DNA from 2 places in the Clostridium sp. BJN0001 genome. Region 2 is predicted to be linked to the other one. Evidence: predicted binding sites of a transcription regulator. Region 2 holds the regulator's gene; the other holds the start of a gene.
The links. Region 2 encodes CtsR, which represses protease genes until heat stress. Its sites were predicted from a motif close to AAGGTCAANNAAGGTCAAAT; they were not measured.
Positions count from the first base shown of each region.

Region 1: the regulator CtsR is predicted to act here: its motif matches at 6,092-6,111, upstream of clpB (ATP-dependent chaperone ClpB).

Region 1 is NZ_CP094971.1:808,622-818,751, forward strand. It holds gene MTX53_RS03825 (methionine ABC transporter permease) at 1-200, shown strand, start outside; gene MTX53_RS03830 (MetQ/NlpA family ABC transporter substrate-binding protein) at 217-1,041, shown strand; gene MTX53_RS03835 (DUF1232 domain-containing protein) at 1,138-2,094, shown strand; gene MTX53_RS03840 (ribonuclease H family protein) at 2,117-3,061, shown strand; gene MTX53_RS03845 (YtxH domain-containing protein) at 3,118-3,294, shown strand; gene MTX53_RS03850 (helix-turn-helix transcriptional regulator) at 3,454-4,755, shown strand; gene MTX53_RS03855 (transcriptional regulator) at 4,773-6,026, shown strand; gene clpB (ATP-dependent chaperone ClpB) at 6,189-8,807, shown strand; gene MTX53_RS03865 (alpha/beta-type small acid-soluble spore protein) at 8,896-9,081, opposite strand; gene MTX53_RS03870 (P1 family peptidase) at 9,219-10,130, opposite strand, start outside.
Region 2 is NZ_CP094971.1:195,776-205,905, forward strand. It holds gene MTX53_RS00935 (stage 0 sporulation family protein) at 1-629, shown strand, start outside; gene MTX53_RS00940 (4Fe-4S binding protein) at 738-908, shown strand; gene MTX53_RS00945 (MBL fold metallo-hydrolase) at 964-1,614, opposite strand; gene MTX53_RS00950 (CtsR family transcriptional regulator) at 1,784-2,239, shown strand; gene MTX53_RS00955 (UvrB/UvrC motif-containing protein) at 2,253-2,828, shown strand; gene MTX53_RS00960 (ATP--guanido phosphotransferase) at 2,812-3,828, shown strand; gene MTX53_RS00965 (ATP-dependent Clp protease ATP-binding subunit) at 3,854-6,292, shown strand; gene MTX53_RS00970 (hypothetical protein) at 6,342-6,500, opposite strand; gene radA (DNA repair protein RadA) at 6,671-8,038, shown strand; gene disA (DNA integrity scanning diadenylate cyclase DisA) at 8,055-9,119, shown strand; gene MTX53_RS00985 (PIN/TRAM domain-containing protein) at 9,179-10,130, shown strand, end outside.

The sequences.
Region 1 (10,130 bases), 610 kb from region 2:
CTCTTACAATAATAAGTATAGTAGGATATTCAGCAATGGCAGGAACTGTAGGCGGAGGTGGACTTGGTAATGTAGCTATAAGTTATGGTTATCAGAGATTCCAGGTAGATATCATGGTAGCAACATGTATCGTTCTTGTAATAATAGTAGAAGCACTTCAGCTTTTAGGAAATTATTTATACAATAAATTATCAAAATAAATAGGGGGAATTATATATGACAAAAAAGAAAGTAATATCAATATTTTTAGCGGGAGTTTTATCATTAGGTCTTATTGGATGTGGAGGGGCTGGTTCAGACACTGCATCTAAAGATGATAAGACAATAAAAATAGGAGTAACTCCAAAGCCACATGAGGAAATTGTAAATGTTGCAAAACCTCTTTTAGAAAAAGAAGGCTATAAAGTAGAAATAGTTGAGTTTAATGATTATGTTCAGCCTAATACAGCTGTAGATGAAGGATCACTTGATGCAAACTTCTTCCAGCATAAACCATATTTAGATGAACAGGTAAAGTCAAAAGGACTTGATCTTGTATCAGTTGGAACAGTTCATCTTGAACCAATGGGCTTATTTTCAAGAAAAATTAAGAGTATTGATGAAATTCAAGATGGAGATTCAATTGCAATTCCAAATGATGCTACTAATGAAGCAAGAGCATTAAGATTACTTGAAAAGAATGGACTTATAAAGGTAAAAGAAGGAGAACTTGTTACTCAGAACGATATAATAGAGAATCCAAAAAACATAAAATTTGTTGAAGTTGAAGCTGCTAATGTTCCTAGAACATTAGATGATGTTCAGGCTGCTGTAATTAATGGTAACTATGCAATTCCAGCAGGATTTGATCCAAGCAAAGATGCAATAGTAATAGAAGATAAAGATTCAGAAAGCGTAAAGCCTTATGATAATATAGTTGTAGTAAAAAAAGGAAATGAAAATCTTCAAAAGATACAGGATCTTATGAAAGCACTTCAGTCAGATGAAGTAAAAGATTTTATAAATGAAAATTATCAGGGATCTGTAATTCCAGTATTTTAATAAAGATATTATTAAAATGATGCTGTAAATCTATTTTACAGTATCATTTTTTTTGTATATAATTATGAGAGAAAGTCCTAAAAGGGGGGCATTACTGTGATTATAAATGAGGGATGCGTAAAGGCTACAGAAGATGACATAAAGAGCATTATAGAAGAATTTATAAGGATTGAAGGCCTTAACGTTGAAAATATAAATATAGGAAATGGAATAGAGTTAAGCGGTTTTTTTGAAAATAAAATAAAAATTAATTTTTATTTAAAACTGCTTGTTGAAGGCTGTGCAGATAATAAGATAAGCTTAAGAATTATTAAATTTAAAGTATTAAATGTAGCAGTATTTAGGATCATAAGAAGTCTTATTTTAGATAAAGTATCAGATCTTTTATCAGAGTATGGAATTTCTTCGAATAAAGATCTAGTTATTGTAGATTTTAAAAAATGCTTTAAAAATGTACCATATATTTCATTAAATATAGATGAAGTATATATAAAAGGAAATAAATTATGCATTGATGCATCAGATATAAATGTTTCTATAAAGGGGAATATTAAAAAAGAAGAAGAAGAAAAAGAAGAAAATGAAGAGGATTCTTTAGAAGATATAGATTCAATAAAGAAAGTAGAAGATAATTATTCAGCTGGATCAAAATTTATCAAAGAAAAGTTCCCTGAAAGTTTTGATAAGATAAAAGATTATCTATTTATAATACCGGATATAGCAGCATTAATATATAGACTTCTTAAGGATGATAGAGTAAATACAAAAACTAAGTTAATAATTTCTGGTGCAATTGCATATATTTTTGTCCCTGGGGATATAATACCAGATGATATACCATTTATAGGCACTATAGATGATACAGGTGTATTATTTTTTACTTTAAACACTATAATGGAAGAAGTAGATTTACATATTATAATTGAAAATTGGAATGGGGAAAATGACATCTTACTTGTATTAAAAAAGTCATTAGAGTATCTTTCTACATTTCAAAGTGCTTCAAATGTAGCGTCTATTGTTAAAGCTATAGAAAATTTAAGTGATTTATAGAAAATAGGAGAACGATTAAAATATGGCAAAGAAAGTTTATGCAATAATAAAAGGTTATGATAATAAAAATAATAAAGAGGTTAACTCTGTTATAGTAAATACATGGGCTGAATGTTTAAAGCTCGTAAAGGGAGTAAAGGGAGCAAAGTACAAAAGCTTTGAATTGATTGATGATGCGAAAGCTTACCTTAAAGCAGGGGAAAAAAGTCAAAAAAAATCAGACGGAAATTATCCTAAAGATGCAATGCATATTTATGTTGATGGGAGCTATAGCATTAGTAATGAAAGATATTCATACTGCTTTGTAGTTGTAAAAGATGATATCGTAAGATATATAGAAAGTAATTCTGAAAAAGAAGATAAGTCTCTTAGGACAAGACAGGTAAAAGGAGAGCTTGAAGCATCATATAAAGCAGCACTTTATGCTTTTAATAATAATGAAAAAAGAGTAGTTATATTTCATGATTATGAGGGAGTTAGAAGTCATGCGACAGGTGAGTGGAATAGAAATGAAAAATCTTCTGAAGAGTATTATGATAATATGCAGGAAGTTATGAAAAAAGGTCTTGACATAATATTTGTAAAAGTTGATAGCCATACAGGTGACTTTTTCAATGATCTTGCTGATGAAAAGTGTAAAGAGTGTATAGAAATTACGTCATCAAATGCAGTTTTAAGCTATTTAAAGACAAATAAAATTTATGTTGCTGATGAAAACATAAAGAAACAAATAGAATCAATTACAAATGATACTGTATTTGATAACATAATAGTCGTTTCAGATAAAGATAGTGCAGAAAAAATAATAGAATCGACTGAAAAGGAAAAAGAAGATACGTATAGTCAGATTCTATCTTTATATAAAGAAGATAAAGTTAAGGCTCAGAGGATGATAAAAAAGATGAAAAGTAAAGAAAAGGAAGAATTTATATTTTATTTATTATCTGAGAAAAAATATATAGAATAAAAATATAGAAAGTGCACAACATAAGTAAGACAAAATATTAAAAGAGGTGCATTTTTATGTGTAAATTTGTTAAAGGTATGACTATTGGAATGATGGTTGGAACTAGTATGGCACTTATGCTTATGCCAACAATGGACAAAAAGACTCAAAGAAACATGAGAAGAATGGCAAGAAAAATGAAAGATAGTGCTGAAAACACTTATGACAATATGTCTGACTGGTTTAATTCTTAAAATAAAAGAAAAGCTTCTGTGTATTTTTATGCAGAAGCCTTTCTTATTTATGCATATTTATACTTGTGAAAATTTGTGATGATATGTAACATTTATGAAAATTATGTTATAATATAACTATAGAAATTTGTAGAAAGATAGAAAAAGGAAAAATTATATATGGATATATTAACATTAGGGGAAAAGATAAAGCAAAGAAGAAAACAATTAAACATGACATTAAAAGATCTTGCAAAGAAAAGGATAACGCCAGGTCAGATAAGTTTAATAGAGTGTGGAAAGTCAAATCCTTCTGTTGATTTGTTGGAGTATTTGGCAAAAGAATTAAAGACAAGTGTGCAATATCTTGTCGAATCCGAACAAAGTCAAGCAGAAAAGATATGTATATTCTATTTAAGAATGTCGAAAATTTGCGCTTTAGATAAAGAATACGATAAAGCATATACATATATTGATAAATCGTTTCAATATGCAGAAAAATATTCTATTGATTATATAAAAGCTGAACTTTACAATGTAAAAGCTGAATTAGCTTTAGAAAGTGGAAAATATGATGTTGCTGAGAAGTATTATTTATCAGCTAATGCTATATTTATACGTAATAAAAAGTATAAAAATATCATATATACTTTTTTAAATTTATCAGATATTGCAGTTAAAACAAAGGCTTTTAATTTAGCTTTAAACTATCTTAAACAATCAGAAAAAGTATATGATGATAATGTAATAATGGACAAACTACTTGAGATAAGAATAAAAGACGAGATAGCACGAGTATATTTTTATTTAGAGGATTTAAGGCTATCTTCAAAATATGCTTATATAGCAAATGAAAAGCTTAAAGAATTATATGACTATAAAGGACATATAAAAAGATTATTTAACCTTGCAGAAGAATTTAGTGAAAAAGGAGACTTACAAAAAGCTTCTAATCTTGCAGAAAAGGCACTTTTAATTACTAAAAAAATTGATGATGAAAAGAGTCTTTATAAAATAGAAAGCACTCTTGGAAGACTATTTTATATGGTAAGTGATATAGATGAATCTATAAAACATCTTGAAGTATCTAAAAAATATAGCAATAACTACTGTGAAAATTATAAAGAAAAGAATAATAATCTTATTGAAATTGCAAAAGCGTATTTAAGCATAAAAGATATAGATAAATCTAGTGAAATATTAGATGAAATTGAGTCACATCTTAGTAAAGATGATATTGAGCTTAATATAAAGTGTGAAGTTATGCGTCAGACTATTGACAATATAAATGGAAATTATGATAACATTCACGGATTAATTGAATGTTTAGGATATGCTGAAGAAAATGATAAGATAAATGAAGCTTTCGAGTTGTCTATGAGAATTGGAAAGCATTATATTGACAGAGAAGATGAAGAAAAAGCTAAAACTTATTTAGAAAATGGCATTAAATATTATAATATTATAAAAGAACATGATTAGGGAATAGGGTGCAAAAGATGGATATTTATTCAGTGGGAGAAAAGATAAGGAGAATAAGAATCTTCAAAAATATAACGCTTAAGAAATTATGTGGGACAAAAATTTCAATAGCTAAGATGAGTTGTATAGAGAACGATAAGGTTAAAGCAGATAAAGATATATTAAAATATATATCTCAAAAATTAGAAATTGATTATGATTATTTGATTCAGGACTCATATGATCAGATAAAAAGTAATATAGAAGAATATAAGAAGAATTTTAAATTTAATCTTAATTTAGAATCTGAACTAAAAGATAATTATGATTATGCGATAAAGTATAAGTATTATGATCTTGCATTTGAGCTGATGCATATGCTTTTTAAATATTACATAGAAAACAATATGATAAAAAATGTTCAAGTCATAATTTCAGGATATTATAATTTATATCAGAAGAATAATTCAAATGAGAGTACTTTTATTTATTATAATGATATGGGAGAATTTTTAATAGAAACTGAAGAGTATAAAGACGCAATAATTTATTATGAAAAAATAGATGAATTATGTGAGAAAAATTCTTATAAACTTGATTTTGTATCAGAAATAGATATAAGCTATAAAAAAGCTGTATGTTATCAGAATCTTTCAAAATATGAAACGGCATTTTCTATATTAAAACCGATTATAAATGATGTTGAGAAACTTGAAAATACAATTCTTAAAACTAGAATTTATCAGAAATATTCAGAATTATGCATACTTCTTAATAGTGATGAATCATTAAAGTTTAAAGAAAAATCATATAGTTATATAAAGAATGACAAAATTAGCATAATATATTCAAAACTTAATTATGCGAAATATTACTTTATATCATATCTAAATGATCAAGCAGTTATAGAAATAAATGAAGCAAGAGACATTTTAAAAGACTTAAAGAGTGAAGAAACAATTCCATTTAATTTTGATTTTATAAAATTATGTTTAAAATATAAAGAATATAATATGGCATATGACATAATTGAAACCACAATTGACGATATAATAATTACACAAAATAGAGAACTTATAGAAAACATTTATTATCTAAAGAGTAGAGCTTTAGAGAATCTTAAAAAGTATGAAAAGGCAGAAAAATACATGAATTTATCATTAGATATTTTGATGAAATTTGGAAATAGAGAACAGCGAAAAAAGAGATATCTTGATCTTGGAGAATTATATTATAAGATGGGAAATGTAAAAGATTCTTTAAAATACTTTAATCTAACATTTACTATATAAACAAAAAGGTGGAAAATTATGTTTTCTACCTTTTTTATTTTGCATAAATAAAATAGAAAATTTATCTTTGACTTTCTTTGACCTTTATGGTATTATAATTTCAGATAAAGAAATAATAAAGAATGAATGCTTAAGAGATTAAGCTTTAAGGAGGGAACATTTATGAATGTTGATAAAATGACATTAAGAGTACAACAGGCTTTAAGTGATGCAAATAGCATTGCTGTAAAATATAAGTCTCAGCAGATTGATTTAATTCATCTTTTTAGCAGTCTTATAAATCAAGAAGATGGACTTGTTCCTAATATATTTACTAAAATGGGCGTAAATGTTGAGCAGATGAAAAAATCTGTAAATGATACTCTTGATAATATGGTTAAGGTAACAGGAAATGGAGCCGATACTCAGGGAGTATATATTACAAGAAAAGTAGATGAGGTTTTAAATAAAGCAGAAGAAATTGCAAAGAAATTTGAAGACTCATATATAAGCGTTGAGCATCTTATGCTTGCAATAATGGATGCTCATTCTAATACTGATGTTTTAAAGATATTAAATCAGTATAATGTAACAAAAGATTTATTTTTAAAAGTTCTTCGTGATGTACGAGGAAGCCAGAAGGTTGAAAGTCAAGATCCAGAAGGAACATATGATGCACTTTTAAAATATGGAACAAATCTTACTTCATTAGCTAAAAAGCATAAGCTTGATCCAGTAATAGGTCGAGATGAGGAAATAAGAAGAACTATAAGAATTCTATCAAGAAGAACAAAAAATAATCCTGTACTAATTGGTCAGCCTGGTGTTGGTAAAACAGCAATTATAGAAGGACTTGCAGAGAGAATAGTAAGAGGCGATGTTCCAGAAGGGTTAAAGGATAAAATAGTATTTTCACTTGATATGGGTTCACTAATTGCAGGAGCAAAGTACAGAGGAGAATTTGAGGAAAGACTTAAAGCTGTACTTAAAGAAGTTCAGTCTAGTGAAGGAAAAATACTTTTATTTATAGATGAAATTCATACAATTGTAGGAGCAGGAAAAACTGATGGTGCAATGGATGCAGGAAATCTTATAAAACCTCTACTTGCAAGAGGAGAACTTCACTGCATAGGTGCTACAACTTTTGATGAATATAGAAAATATATTGAAAAAGATAAGGCACTTGAAAGAAGATTTCAGACAGTAATTGTTGATGAACCAACAGTTGAAGATACAATTGCAATATTAAGAGGTCTTAAAGAAAGGTTTGAGATACATCATGGTGTAAGAATTCATGATACTGCTATAGTTGCAGCTGCAAAGCTTTCAAATAGATATATTCAAGGAAGATTTCTTCCAGATAAGGCAATTGATTTAATTGATGAAGCTGGTGCAATGATAAGGTCTGAAATAGATTCAGTACCTACAGAACTTGATGAAATCAGAAGAAAAATATTTAAAGGCGAAATTGAAAAAGAGGCTTTAGTTAAAGAAAAAGATGAAGGCTCAAAGAAAAGACTTAAAGCTTTAGAAAAAGAACTCGCTGAATTAAAAGAAAAAAATGATGAAATGACAGCTAAATATACAAAAGAAAAAGAGCAGATTAAATTTATTAAAGATTTAAAGAGCAGACTTGATGAGGCAAGAGGAGAAATTGAAACTGCACAGAGAAATTTTGATTACAATAAAGTAGCAGAAATTCAATATAGCAAAATACCTAAAATCGAAGAAGAGATAAAGAAAAAAGAAGAGGAACTTAAAAATAATTATGAAGGTGCTCTTTTAAAAGAAGAAGTTACAGAACAAGAAATCTCAGAAGTGCTTTCAAAATGGACTGGAATACCTGTAAGCAATTTAATGGAAGGCGAAAGAGAAAAGCTTTTAAAACTTGAAGACCAGATGGAAAAGAGAGTTATTGGACAGAGCGAAGCAGTAACTTCTGTTACAAATGCAATACTAAGAGCAAGAGCAGGACTTAAAGATATAAATAGACCAATAGGTTCATTTATATTCCTTGGACCTACAGGAGTTGGTAAGACAGAACTTGCTAAGACTCTTGCAAGAAATTTATTTGATTCTGAAGAGAATATAGTAAGAATTGATATGTCTGAATATATGGAGAAACATTCAGTATCAAGACTTGTTGGAGCACCTCCAGGATATGTAGGATATGATGAAGGTGGTCAGCTTACTGAAGCTGTAAGAAGACATCCATATAGCGTAATACTATTTGATGAAATTGAAAAAGCTCATCCTGATGTATTTAATATTTTCCTTCAGATACTTGATGATGGTAGACTTACAGACAATAAAGGAAATACAGTTGATTTTAAAAATACAATTATAATTATGACATCAAATATAGGAAGTGGACATTTACTTGAAAATAAGAGTGAAGATTCTGTAGAACCTGAAATAAGAAAAATGGTAATGAATGATCTTAAAGCTAGATTTAAACCAGAATTTTTAAACAGAGTTGATGACATCATAATGTTTAAACCTCTTACAGAAAGCGGAATCAAGAAGATAATAGATATATTTATTAAGGAAGTTTCAACAAGACTTCAAGAGAAGAATATTAAAATAGAAGTTACAGATGGAGCAAAGACACTTATGGCAAAAGAAGGATATGATCCTATATATGGTGCAAGACCACTTAGAAGATATATCCAAAACGTAATAGAAAACACATTAGCTAAAATGATAATAAAAGGTGATTTATATTATGGTTCAAAAGTTAAAGTTCAAGAGAATAATGGAGAAATAGAAATTCTTCCAGAGCTTGTAGAAGCTGAAAATTAAAATAAAAATAAAAGAAGAAAGCCGTTCTTAAATTATTAGATTTAAGAACGGCTTTCAATTTACTTAATGGTACATCTCGCGAGAAATATTATTTTATGCCAGATTCGTATTGCTGTACCATTCTTTTAACCATTTCTCCTCCAACGCTTCCGCATTGTTTAGAAGAAAGATTTCCGTTATAGTCAGTAAATGGGACACCCATTTCACTTGCTATTTCATTTTTGAATTTTGATAATCCTTGTTTTGCTTCAGGTACTAATGATGAATTTGCCATAACATATTCCTCCTCTGATTTTAGTAAATTTTTGCGAGGTGTTATTTCCACCTTGCAGTATTATATTGTGCAAATCGCAAAAATATAATCTATGAAAGTGGAGGAATATATTTAATTATTGACCAATATTGGAATAATTATAAATCTTTAAAAGCAAGATATCCATCAAGTGAAGAAGCGCTCTTAACAGCGTTTATAACAGCTTTTTCCATTACTCTAGCAGCAAGCATTCCAACAGTTGTTGTATCTGCTTGTACTTTATTAGTTGCCATAGTAAAAATTGTGTCGCCATCAAACATAGTATGAGCTGGACGCATTGTTCTTCCATAGCCATTATGAGCCATAGATGCAACTTTATTTGCCTGAGCTTTTGTAAAGTATGCATTAGTTATAATTGCACCAATGGTTGTATTGCCTTTAAAAGGATCTTTAGGATTTTCAAGATTTTCGATTATTAATTTTTCTGTATTTAAAAATTCAGATTTTTTTCTATCAAAAGCTCCTGCTATAAACTCAAGGTTTTTAGGATCTACAACATCTCCAAGACAGTTTACTGAAACTACAGCTCCAACTTCTAGATTTCCGCATTTAACTGCATATGTTCCAAGACCGCCTTTCATTGAATAAGAAGGACCTAAATATTTTCCAACAGTTGCACCATATCCTGCACCAATGTTACCGTTTATCGTATCTTTAAAAGTTTCAGCATTAATACATGCTTTTTTGCCCATTTTGAAATCGGGTCGTATTTTGGGGCTTCCAATTATAAGATCAAATAAAACAGCTTCACAGACAATTGGAACTTTTGCAACTGAAACATCAAATCCAACATTTTTATTTTCAAGATAATTCATAACTCCGCTTGCAGCATCAAGTCCAAATGCACTTCCGCCAGAGAGTACAACAGCGTGTATTTTTTGAACCATTTCAACTGGATTTAAAAGGTCTGTTTCACGTGTTCCTGGAGAACCTCCACGAACTTCAACACCGCCAGTTGCACCATTTTCACATAAAATAACTGTACATCCTGTTATACCTTTTTCATCTTG
Region 2 (10,130 bases):
TAAAGCAACATAAGCTTTTGATGAAACTTATTGATGTTGAATATACATTTGATAATCATAAAGTTATTTTTTATTTTACAGCAGATGGTAGAATAGATTTTAGAGAACTTGTAAAAGATCTTGCTACAATATTCAAGACAAGAATTGAGTTAAGACAGATAGGAGTACGAGACGAAGCCAAGATGGTAGGAGGAATAGGACCATGTGGAAGGAGAATGTGCTGCTCATTATTTTTAGGAGATTTTGCATCAGTATCCATAAAGATGGCGAAAGAACAGAATCTATCATTAAATCCTACTAAAATATCAGGTATCTGTGGAAGACTTATGTGTTGCTTAAATTATGAACAAAGTACATATGAAAGCATAAGAAAAAAGATGCCAAGGGTAGACTCAATAGTAAAGACTCCAGATGGAACAGGTCAGGTAGTTTCAAATTCAATTGTTAAAGAACAAGTTAAAGTTAAAATAACTGTAAAAAATGAAGAACTATTAAAGGAATATAGTTTAAAAGATATAGAGCTTGTATCAGGCAAATATGAAGATCAGGTAGCTGATTCAAAAATAAAGCTTGAGGTTGATAGTGAAGAAGATAAAAAACTTATAAAACAACTTATTAAAAACGAATAAACATAAATTTTATTATTTAAAATTTTAATAGTATTTAGGCTTTAAAAATATTGAAATACATGATAAAATAGGAATGGTTAAATATAAATTTTAGGAGGTGTTTTTAGAATGGCATATAAGATTAATGATTCATGTATAAGCTGTGGTTCATGTGCTGCAGAATGTCCAGTAGGAGCAATCAGCCAAGGAGATACTCAATACGTTATTGATGCAGATGCTTGTATTGATTGTGGAACATGCGCTACTACTTGTCCAGTTGGAGCACCAGAACAGGCATAGTATAGCAGAAATATGAAATATTTCTATGTGAAGCACAGGATAAATTCCTGTGCTTTTACTTTTTATTAATATTAAATAGAAGAACTACAGGTTCAGATAAAGATTTTATGTCTTCAAAAGTAATATCTACTGAATTTGAGTTTATTTTTTTTATATTTTTCATATTTATTATAAAATCCTTTATTGGATTTAAAAATGAAGGACCTATTTCTGTTTTATAATTCATAGGAATTATAAATTTAGCATTTATAATGCTGCACAGAATAGAAGCTTTAAAACCATCAAGAGTAAACTGACCGCCTATTGGAATAAAAAGAATATCAGTATTTTTAATACTTTTAAGTATTTTTTCATTTGGAATGCAGCCAGTATCACTCAAATGACATAAAGTTATGTTATCAATAGTATATTTATAAATAATAACTGAACCTCTCTTTAATCCGTTATTTTGATCGTGATATGTACTGTATCCTGAAATTTCACAAAAACTGTTAGAAAAAGTTTCAGGCTGGTTTATTATTTTTGTTGTTTTATTTATTTCGTTTATATATGAATTATAAATATGATTATGACTTATGGTTATTAGATCACATTTTGGATATAAATAATTATAATTAGGTTCAGGAGGAAATGGATCTATGAGGATTCTTTTACCATATAAATTTTTTATTAAAAAACATGAATGCCCATACCATGTAATCTGCATATAGCACCTCGTACTTTAATTTTATTTATTAATAGTATTAACAATAGTTCTTGAAAATAATCAAGAATTAAGTATAATTGAATATAATATTTAAAGATTATAAAAAATGTAGTATAATATAACAAAGGTCAAAGTAAGTCAAAAACAAAAATGATAGGTGGTTAATATTATGGCAAGACTTTCAGATATTATTGAAGAATTTATAAAAGAGATGTTTAATGAAAGTAATGAGAACACTGTTTTCATTCAAAGAAATGAGCTTGCTGACCAATTTCAGTGTGCACCATCTCAGATTAATTATGTTCTTACTACAAGATTCAGTTATGATAAAGGATATCTTATAGAAAGTAAAAGAGGTGGAGGAGGACACATTGCAATAAAGCAACTTGAATATGATAATTCAAATGAACGTGAGAAGATAATAAGTGAGAGCATAGGCGATACCATAACGTATCATAATGGACTTGCAATTCTTAATAGTCTTCTTGAATCTCAAATTATTAAAGAAAATGAATATAATATTATGAAGATAGCAATAAATGATAGAAGCCTCTGCAATGCTGGAGACAGAAACAAAGTGCGTGCAGACATACTAAAAGGAATGATAATGGTAATTTTATCGTAAAGGTGGGATAGAAATGTTATGTGAAAAATGCAAAAAAAGAGAAGCTAGAATAAATATAGTTAAAATAGTAAATGGAAAGAAACAGGAAACATGGCTTTGTGAAGAATGTGCAAAAGAAATTTATGGGATACCTTCATTAGATGCAATGATATCAGGAGAAGGCTCTCCTTTATCTAATATTCTAACAGGATTTATATCTGGCAGCAGCAAAGAGAGTATGCCTGAAAGCAGGACTCTTATATGTCCTAAGTGTGGACTTACGTATGATGAATACAAAAATACGAAAAAGCTTGGATGCAGCACTTGTTATAGAGTATTTAAAAACGAAATTGAATCTGAAATTAATAAACAAAGAGGTACATCACATATAGGCAAAGTCCCCAAATATGCTAAAAAAACAATTTCAAGAAGAGAAAATCTTCAGCAGCTTAGAAAGAAAATGCAGGAATATGTAGTATCAGAAGAATATGAAAAAGCAGCTGTTGTACGTGATGAGATAAAAGAACTTGAAACAGCAATTATAAAACAAGTACAGTTAGATGAAAGTTTAGGTCAAAGAGAGGATGATCAGGATGGAAAATTGGATTGATTTTAATGGAGATACAAGAAGTCTGATTTTAAATAGTAAAGTGACACTTTCTAGAAATTTTGAAAAAAACTCTTTTCCAACTAAAATGAATAGTTTAGAATGTAAGAAAATAGTCAATAATGTATATTGTACTATAAATAATAATTTTCAAAATCAGGATTTTCAATTAGTAGATCTTTCAACTGAAGATCCTTATAAAATAGATGAATATTTAAGAAAACAGATTATCACAGAAAATTCTTTAAGAAATAGAGAAAAAACATCAATTATAGTAAATGAAGATGAAACTTTAAGCATAATTTTAAATGAACAAGATAATGTAAAAATTCAGATTGCGACAGCTGGATTAAATTTTGAAGAAATTTATAATAATGCAGATAATATTGATAATATTATTGAAAGAGATTATTCATATGCTTTTGATTCAAAACTTGGATATTTAACTGCTTCTGCTAATGATGTTGGAACTGGAATGCATATATCTGCTCTTATGCATCTGCCATGTATTGTTTTAAACAAAAAGACATCAGAAATAAAAAATTCACTTGTAAGAAAAGGAATAATATTTAGAAGTAAATATCAAAAGGATAATAAGCCATATGGAGATTTATTTGAGATTTCTAATAGATATACATTAGGAATAAAAGAAAATGATATAATAGGTAATTTAAAAGAGAGCATTATTGAGATTTTGGCACTGGAGCAGACAATGCGTGAAGAACTTTTTTTGAAGACGAAGTATGAACTGCAAGATAAAATAATGCGTGCATATGCAGTTCTTTCAAGCGCTATTATGCTTGAAGAAGAAGAAACAGTAAAACTTTTATCTGCAGTAAGATTTGGTGTAGAAGTTTCTCTTTTGGATATAGATAAAAGCAAGATTAATAAAATTCTTCTAAGTACAGATGATAAGTCTGTTCAAAGCAATTTTGATGAAAAACTTGATAAAAGAAGAATGAATTATGAAAGAGCGCAGATTGTAAAAAAAATGCTCATATAATTATTATAAACAAGGAGGTATTTATATGGAGGAAAGTAGATTAACCGAGAGAGCACGAGATGTAATACTTAAAGCAGAAGAGGAGTCTGAAGCTTTTAAGCATGGATATGTAGGTACTGAACATATACTTATTGGAATTTTGAGGGAAAAAGGTTATTCTGCAAAACTTTTAAATAAATATGGCGTTACAATAGAGAATATTCGAGAAATGATCGAGAAGTATCTTGGATATGGGGAGATAATGAGTAGCCAAGACAGCATTCTTCTCACACCAAGAACAAAAAGATTATTAGATGAAAGCTATGGTGAAGCTAAAAAATTGAAACACAATTTTGTAAGCCCAGAACATATTCTTTTAGCTTTGTTTAAGCAGAATGAAGGAATGGGATATACAATTTTAAAGAATCTTCAATTTGATTTTTATGAGGCTATTGATGAATTGCACATCTTTTTGTCTAAGAATTATGAAGATAAAGAAGAAGATTTAGAAAACTCTGACAGCAAAAAGAAAGATAATACTCCTCTTTTAGATAAATATGGATGCGATTTAACTGATATGGCAGAGAAAGAAATGCTTGATCCGGTTATTGGTAGAGAAAAGGAGAATGAAAGAGTACTTGAAATACTTCTTAGAAGAATAAAAAATAATCCGTGTTTAATTGGAGAGGCTGGAGTTGGAAAAACAGCAGTCGTTGAAGGACTCGCACAGAGAATAGTTCAGGGAGATATTCCTGAAAGTTTGAGGAATAAAAGAGTAATATCCCTTGATATGACGTCAATTATAGCAGGAGCAAAATACAGAGGAGAGTTCGAAGAAAGACTTAAAAAAATAATGGATGAACTCATAAAGAATAAAGATATAATAATATTTATTGATGAAATCCATACTATAATTGGAGCTGGAAATGCAGAAGGTGCTATAGATGCATCTAATATATTAAAACCTGCTCTTGCAAGAGGAGAAATTCAGTGCATAGGAGCAACAACAATTGAAGAATATAGAAAATATATAGAAAAAGATCCAGCACTTGAAAGAAGATTTCAACAGGTCATGGTAGGGGAGCCTACAAAGGAAGAGACATTAGAAATTCTTAGAGGATTAAAAGAAAAATATGAAGAACATCATAAAGTAAAGATTACAGAAGAGTCTTTAAAGACAGCTGTTGATTTATCAGAAAGATATATTCAAGATAGATTTATGCCAGATAAGGCAATTGACCTTATTGATGAAGGGTGTGCTATGGTAAGAATAAAAAATCTTACAATGCCTCCTGATCTTAAAAACATAGAAGAATCTATAATAGATATTTCTAAAGAAAAAGAAGAAGCTGTTAATATGCAGGATTTTGAAAAGGCAGCAGCTCTTAGAGATAAACAGAATAATTTAAAGCAAAAGCTTGCAGATTTAAAAAAGGAATGGAATACAAAAAATCAAGCAAAAACACTTATGGTTACAGAAGACAGCATAGCTTCTGTTGTGTCAAACTGGACTGGAATACCTGTTCAAAAGTTAACAGAAAAAGAAAGTGAGAAACTTTTAAAACTTGAAGAAATTCTTCACAAGAGAGTTATAGGACAGGATGAAGCTGTAGAGTCTATATCAAGAGCAGTAAGAAGAGCAAGAGTAGGAATAAAAGATCCATCAAGACCAATTGGAAGTTTTATATTCCTAGGACCTACAGGTGTTGGAAAGACAGAACTTTCAAAAGCACTTGCAGAAGCAATGTTTGGCAGCGAAGATAATATAATAAGAATTGATATGTCAGAATATATGGAGAGTCATTCTGTTGCAAAACTTATAGGGGCGCCTCCTGGATACGTAGGATATGATGAAGGCGGACAGCTCACAGAAGCAGTAAGAAGAAAACCATATTCGATTGTTCTTCTTGATGAAATAGAAAAAGCACATTCAGATATATTCAATATACTCCTTCAGATTATGGATGATGGAAGACTTACAGATGGTAAAGGTAAAATGGTAAGTTTCAAAAATACTATTATAATAATGACATCAAATATAGGTGCACATGATATAAGAAGACAAAATACATTAGGTTTTAGTGCAGCAGAAAATAGCAAAGCTGACTATGAAAAGATGAAAGAAAATGTTATTGGAGAATTGAAAAAGAAATTCAAACCAGAATTCATTAATAGAATTGATGACACTATAGTATTTCACAAACTTACTTCTGATAATATGACGAAGATAGTAGAGCTTATGCTTTCATCAGTTAAGGAAAGACTTAAAAAGAGAAATATTTATCTTAATTTTAAAGATGATAGCAAAAAGTTCCTTTTAAATAAGGGAATAGATCTTGATTATGGTGCAAGACCTTTAAGAAGAATAATAATAAAAGAAGTAGAAGATAGACTTAGCGAAGAAATACTTGAAGGAAATATTAGACTTGGTGATAATGTTAATGTAACCGAATCAGATAGTAAACTCGTTTTTGAAAAAGTATAGATAAAATAAAGTGGAACAAGAGATAAAATCTTATTCCACTTTTATGTTTTTATTTTATAACTTTTGGATTATTTATATTTGAATTGTAAATAAAATTATCAACTACGTTTTCTGAATAAAGATTTGAATATAAACTGCTTAGAGCGGTTACATTATTATCATGAAGAACGTTGTGAAATGTTATATCTGTATCTTTTCTATTTGACAAGTTAATCACCCCTTTCAGAACATATAATTTAGTCTTTGCAGAAAAATAAAATATATTCATTAATAATTTATTAAAAAAAAATAATATTTCAAAAATATAATATTATAGGAGTATTTTTTATGTTATTATAAAATATAGTAGATATCATACTTTATAAGGAAGGATTATGTATGGCAAAAAAAAGTACGTTATTTGTATGCCAAAATTGTGGATATGAATCAATAAAATGGCTCGGAAGATGCCCTGAATGCAAAGAGTGGAATACGTTTAACGAAGAAGCAATACAGGATAATAAACAAGATAAAAAACTTAATTATGATACTATTTCAAACATTAATAAACCAAAAAGTATCGTAGATATAGAATCTGGAGATAAACAAAGATATGATACTGGGATAGAGGAACTTAACAGGGTACTTGGAGGAGGACTTGTCAGGGGGTCTCTTACTCTTATATCGGGAGAACCAGGTATCGGAAAATCAACTATTTTGCTTCAGACTGCAGATAATATAGCTTCAAAATATGGCACAGTATTATATGTATCTGGAGAGGAATCAGAGGAACAGATAAAAATTAGAGGCGACAGATTAAAGACGATGAGCAGTGAACTGTTTATTGTATCTGAAACAAACCTTGATATAGTTGCATCTCATATAAGTAATATAAATCCAAAGTTTGTAATTGTAGATTCTGTTCAGACAATGTATAAAGAAACGCTTACTTCTGCACCAGGCAGTGTTTCACAGGTAAAAGAATGTGTTAACACGATAATGCGAATATGTAAAAGAAATAATATCCCAATTTTTCTTGTTGCACACGTTACTAAAAATGGAGAGCTTGCAGGTCCAAGAGTTCTTGAACATATGGTAGATACAGTTCTTTATTTCGAAGGAGAAAGAAGTGGAGAATATAGAATATTAAGAACTATGAAAAACAGATTTGGAACTACGAGTGAAATAGGTGTTTTTGAGATGAAGGAAAATGGACTTAATGAAGTAAAAGATCCATCTGCTTATTTTATTGAAGATGTAGAGTGTAATAAGGATGGTTCAGCGGTTATTGGAATTATGGAAGGAACAAGGCCTATTTTAATAGAACTTCAGGCACTTGTTACTGAAACAAATATGGCTATTCCAAGAAGAACTTCAATAGGTGTAGATAATCACAGATTAAGTCTTATTTTAGCTGTACTTGAGAAAAAATTAAGAATTCACTTCTTTAACAAGGATGTTTATGTAAATGCTGTAGGTGGAATGAATATAGACGGAACAGCAGCAGACCTTGGTATAGCGGTTTCTCTTATTTCGAGTGCAAGAAATAAACTTTTTTCTATTGATAAAACTATATTTATAGGTGAAATAGGTCTTACAGGTGAAATACGTCCTGTACCGTTTTCGGAAAGGCTTATTAAAGAAGCTGTAAAGATGGGTTTTGAAAATGTAGTTATTTCTAAAAGAAATGCTGCTAAATTGAAATGCTCAGATATAAATATCATAGGAGTATCTGATATAAGAGAAGCTGTAAATAAAATTTTTTAAAGAATGGTGAGTGGTGATGAGACTAGAAAAAAGTATTAATATCAAAAACATGCTCAAAATACTTTGTCCTGGAACCATTTTGAGGGAAGGACTTGAAAATATTTTAAGGGCAAAGACTGGAGGACTTATTGTAATTGGAGCCAGCGAAGAAGTAATGAATATGGTTGATGGTGGATTTAGTTTAAATATAGATTATTCGCCTTCATATATTTATGAATTAGCCAAAATGGATGGAGCAATTATAATAACTGAAGATTTAAGAAAAATAGTTTGTGCAAATGTTCAGCTTCTTCCAAGTCAATCAATTTCTACAACAGAAACAGGAACAAGACATAGAACAGCGAGCCGTGTGGCTAAGCAGACAAATAATATGGTTATAGCAATATCTCAAAGAAGAAACATAATAACGGTTTATAAAGGAGATATTAAATATGTTTTAAAAGATATAAGCATAATTCTTGCAAAAGCCAATCAGGCTATACAAACACTTGAAAAGTATGTTACCGTACTTGACAGGGTAATAGACAATTTAAATGTTCTTGAATTTCAGGATCTTACAACTTTATTTGATGTAACTACAGCGATACAGAGAACAGAGATGGTATTAAGAATAGTTGAAGAAATAGAAATGTATATAATTGAACTTGGAAATGAAGGAAGATTAATTTCAATGCAGCTTAATGAACTTATAAAGCATGTTGAGAGAGATGGACTTCTTTTAATAAGAGATTATTGTTCAAGAGATCTTGATTACAATGATATATATGTACAAATACAGAAGTTATCATATAATGAACTTTTAGAGCTTGATACTATTTCTAAACTTCTTGGTTTTTCAGTTACTTCGGTAATGGATACGCTTATTTCTCCAAGAGGATATAGAATACTAAGTAAAGTACCTAGAATTCCAGGGGCAGTAATAGATAATCTTATAAATGAATTCCAAGAACTTTCAAATATATTAGAAGCTGATATAGAAGATCTTGATAAAGTAGAAGGAATTGGAGAAGCAAGAGCGAAAGCTATTAGAAATGGACTTAAAAGAATAAAGGAACAGGCAAATTTAAAAAGAGATATGTAAACTTAAAGTGATTAAAAATTTTATAACATGTAGATAATTTAATAAGGAGGTGAAAGTACATGTTAAAAAGAGTATTTACAGGACTATTTACAGTTATCGGTTTAGGAATCGGTTATCTTATAGCGTATATATTATTGAGTATACCAAGGATAAACGAAATAAATTATATACAAACAGCAACAGGATCGCTATTATTTTATATTATTGTTAGTTTAATTTTTGGAATTATAATGTTTTTATTATCACCTATGATCTATAAATCAGTAAGAAAACTCATAGAGTATATTGAAAAAATAGTACAGAAAATGAGTGTGGCAGAAATATTATATGGTACATTTGGAGCAATAGTTGCTTTAATACTTGCAACATTTATAGCAGGACCAATTGGGAAAATATCGTTTATAGGACCATTTCTTTATATCATAATAAATATTATTTCAGCAATGGCTGGAGCAGCAGTTATGATAAAGAAGAAAGATGATATAACAGCATTTTTAGTTTATTTAAAAAAGTCTCCAGCAAGAGAGAAAAAAGTTAGAGACAAAGAAACATCAAAAGATGAATCTAAGATTGATAATAGAGGAATACCTAAGGTTCTTGATACATCTGTTATAATTGATGGAAGAATATTTGATATATGCGAGACTGGTTTTGTTGAAGGACCACTTGTAATTCCTAATTTTGTTCTTGATGAATTAAGACATATATCAGATTCTTCTGATTCTTTAAAGAGAAATAGAGGTAGAAGAGGTCTTGATATATTAAACAAGATACAGAAAGAATTAAAAATAGAAACAAGAATAGTTGATGATGATTTTAAAGATATTGCAGAAGTTGATAGTAAGTTATTAAAACTTGCTCAAAAAATGAATGGAAAAGTTGTTACTAATGACTACAATCTAAATAAAGTAGCAGAATTTCAAGGCGTGCCTGTTTTAAATATAAATGAACTTTCAAATGCTATAAAACAGGTTGTACTTCCTGGAGAAGAAATGGATATTACAGTAATAA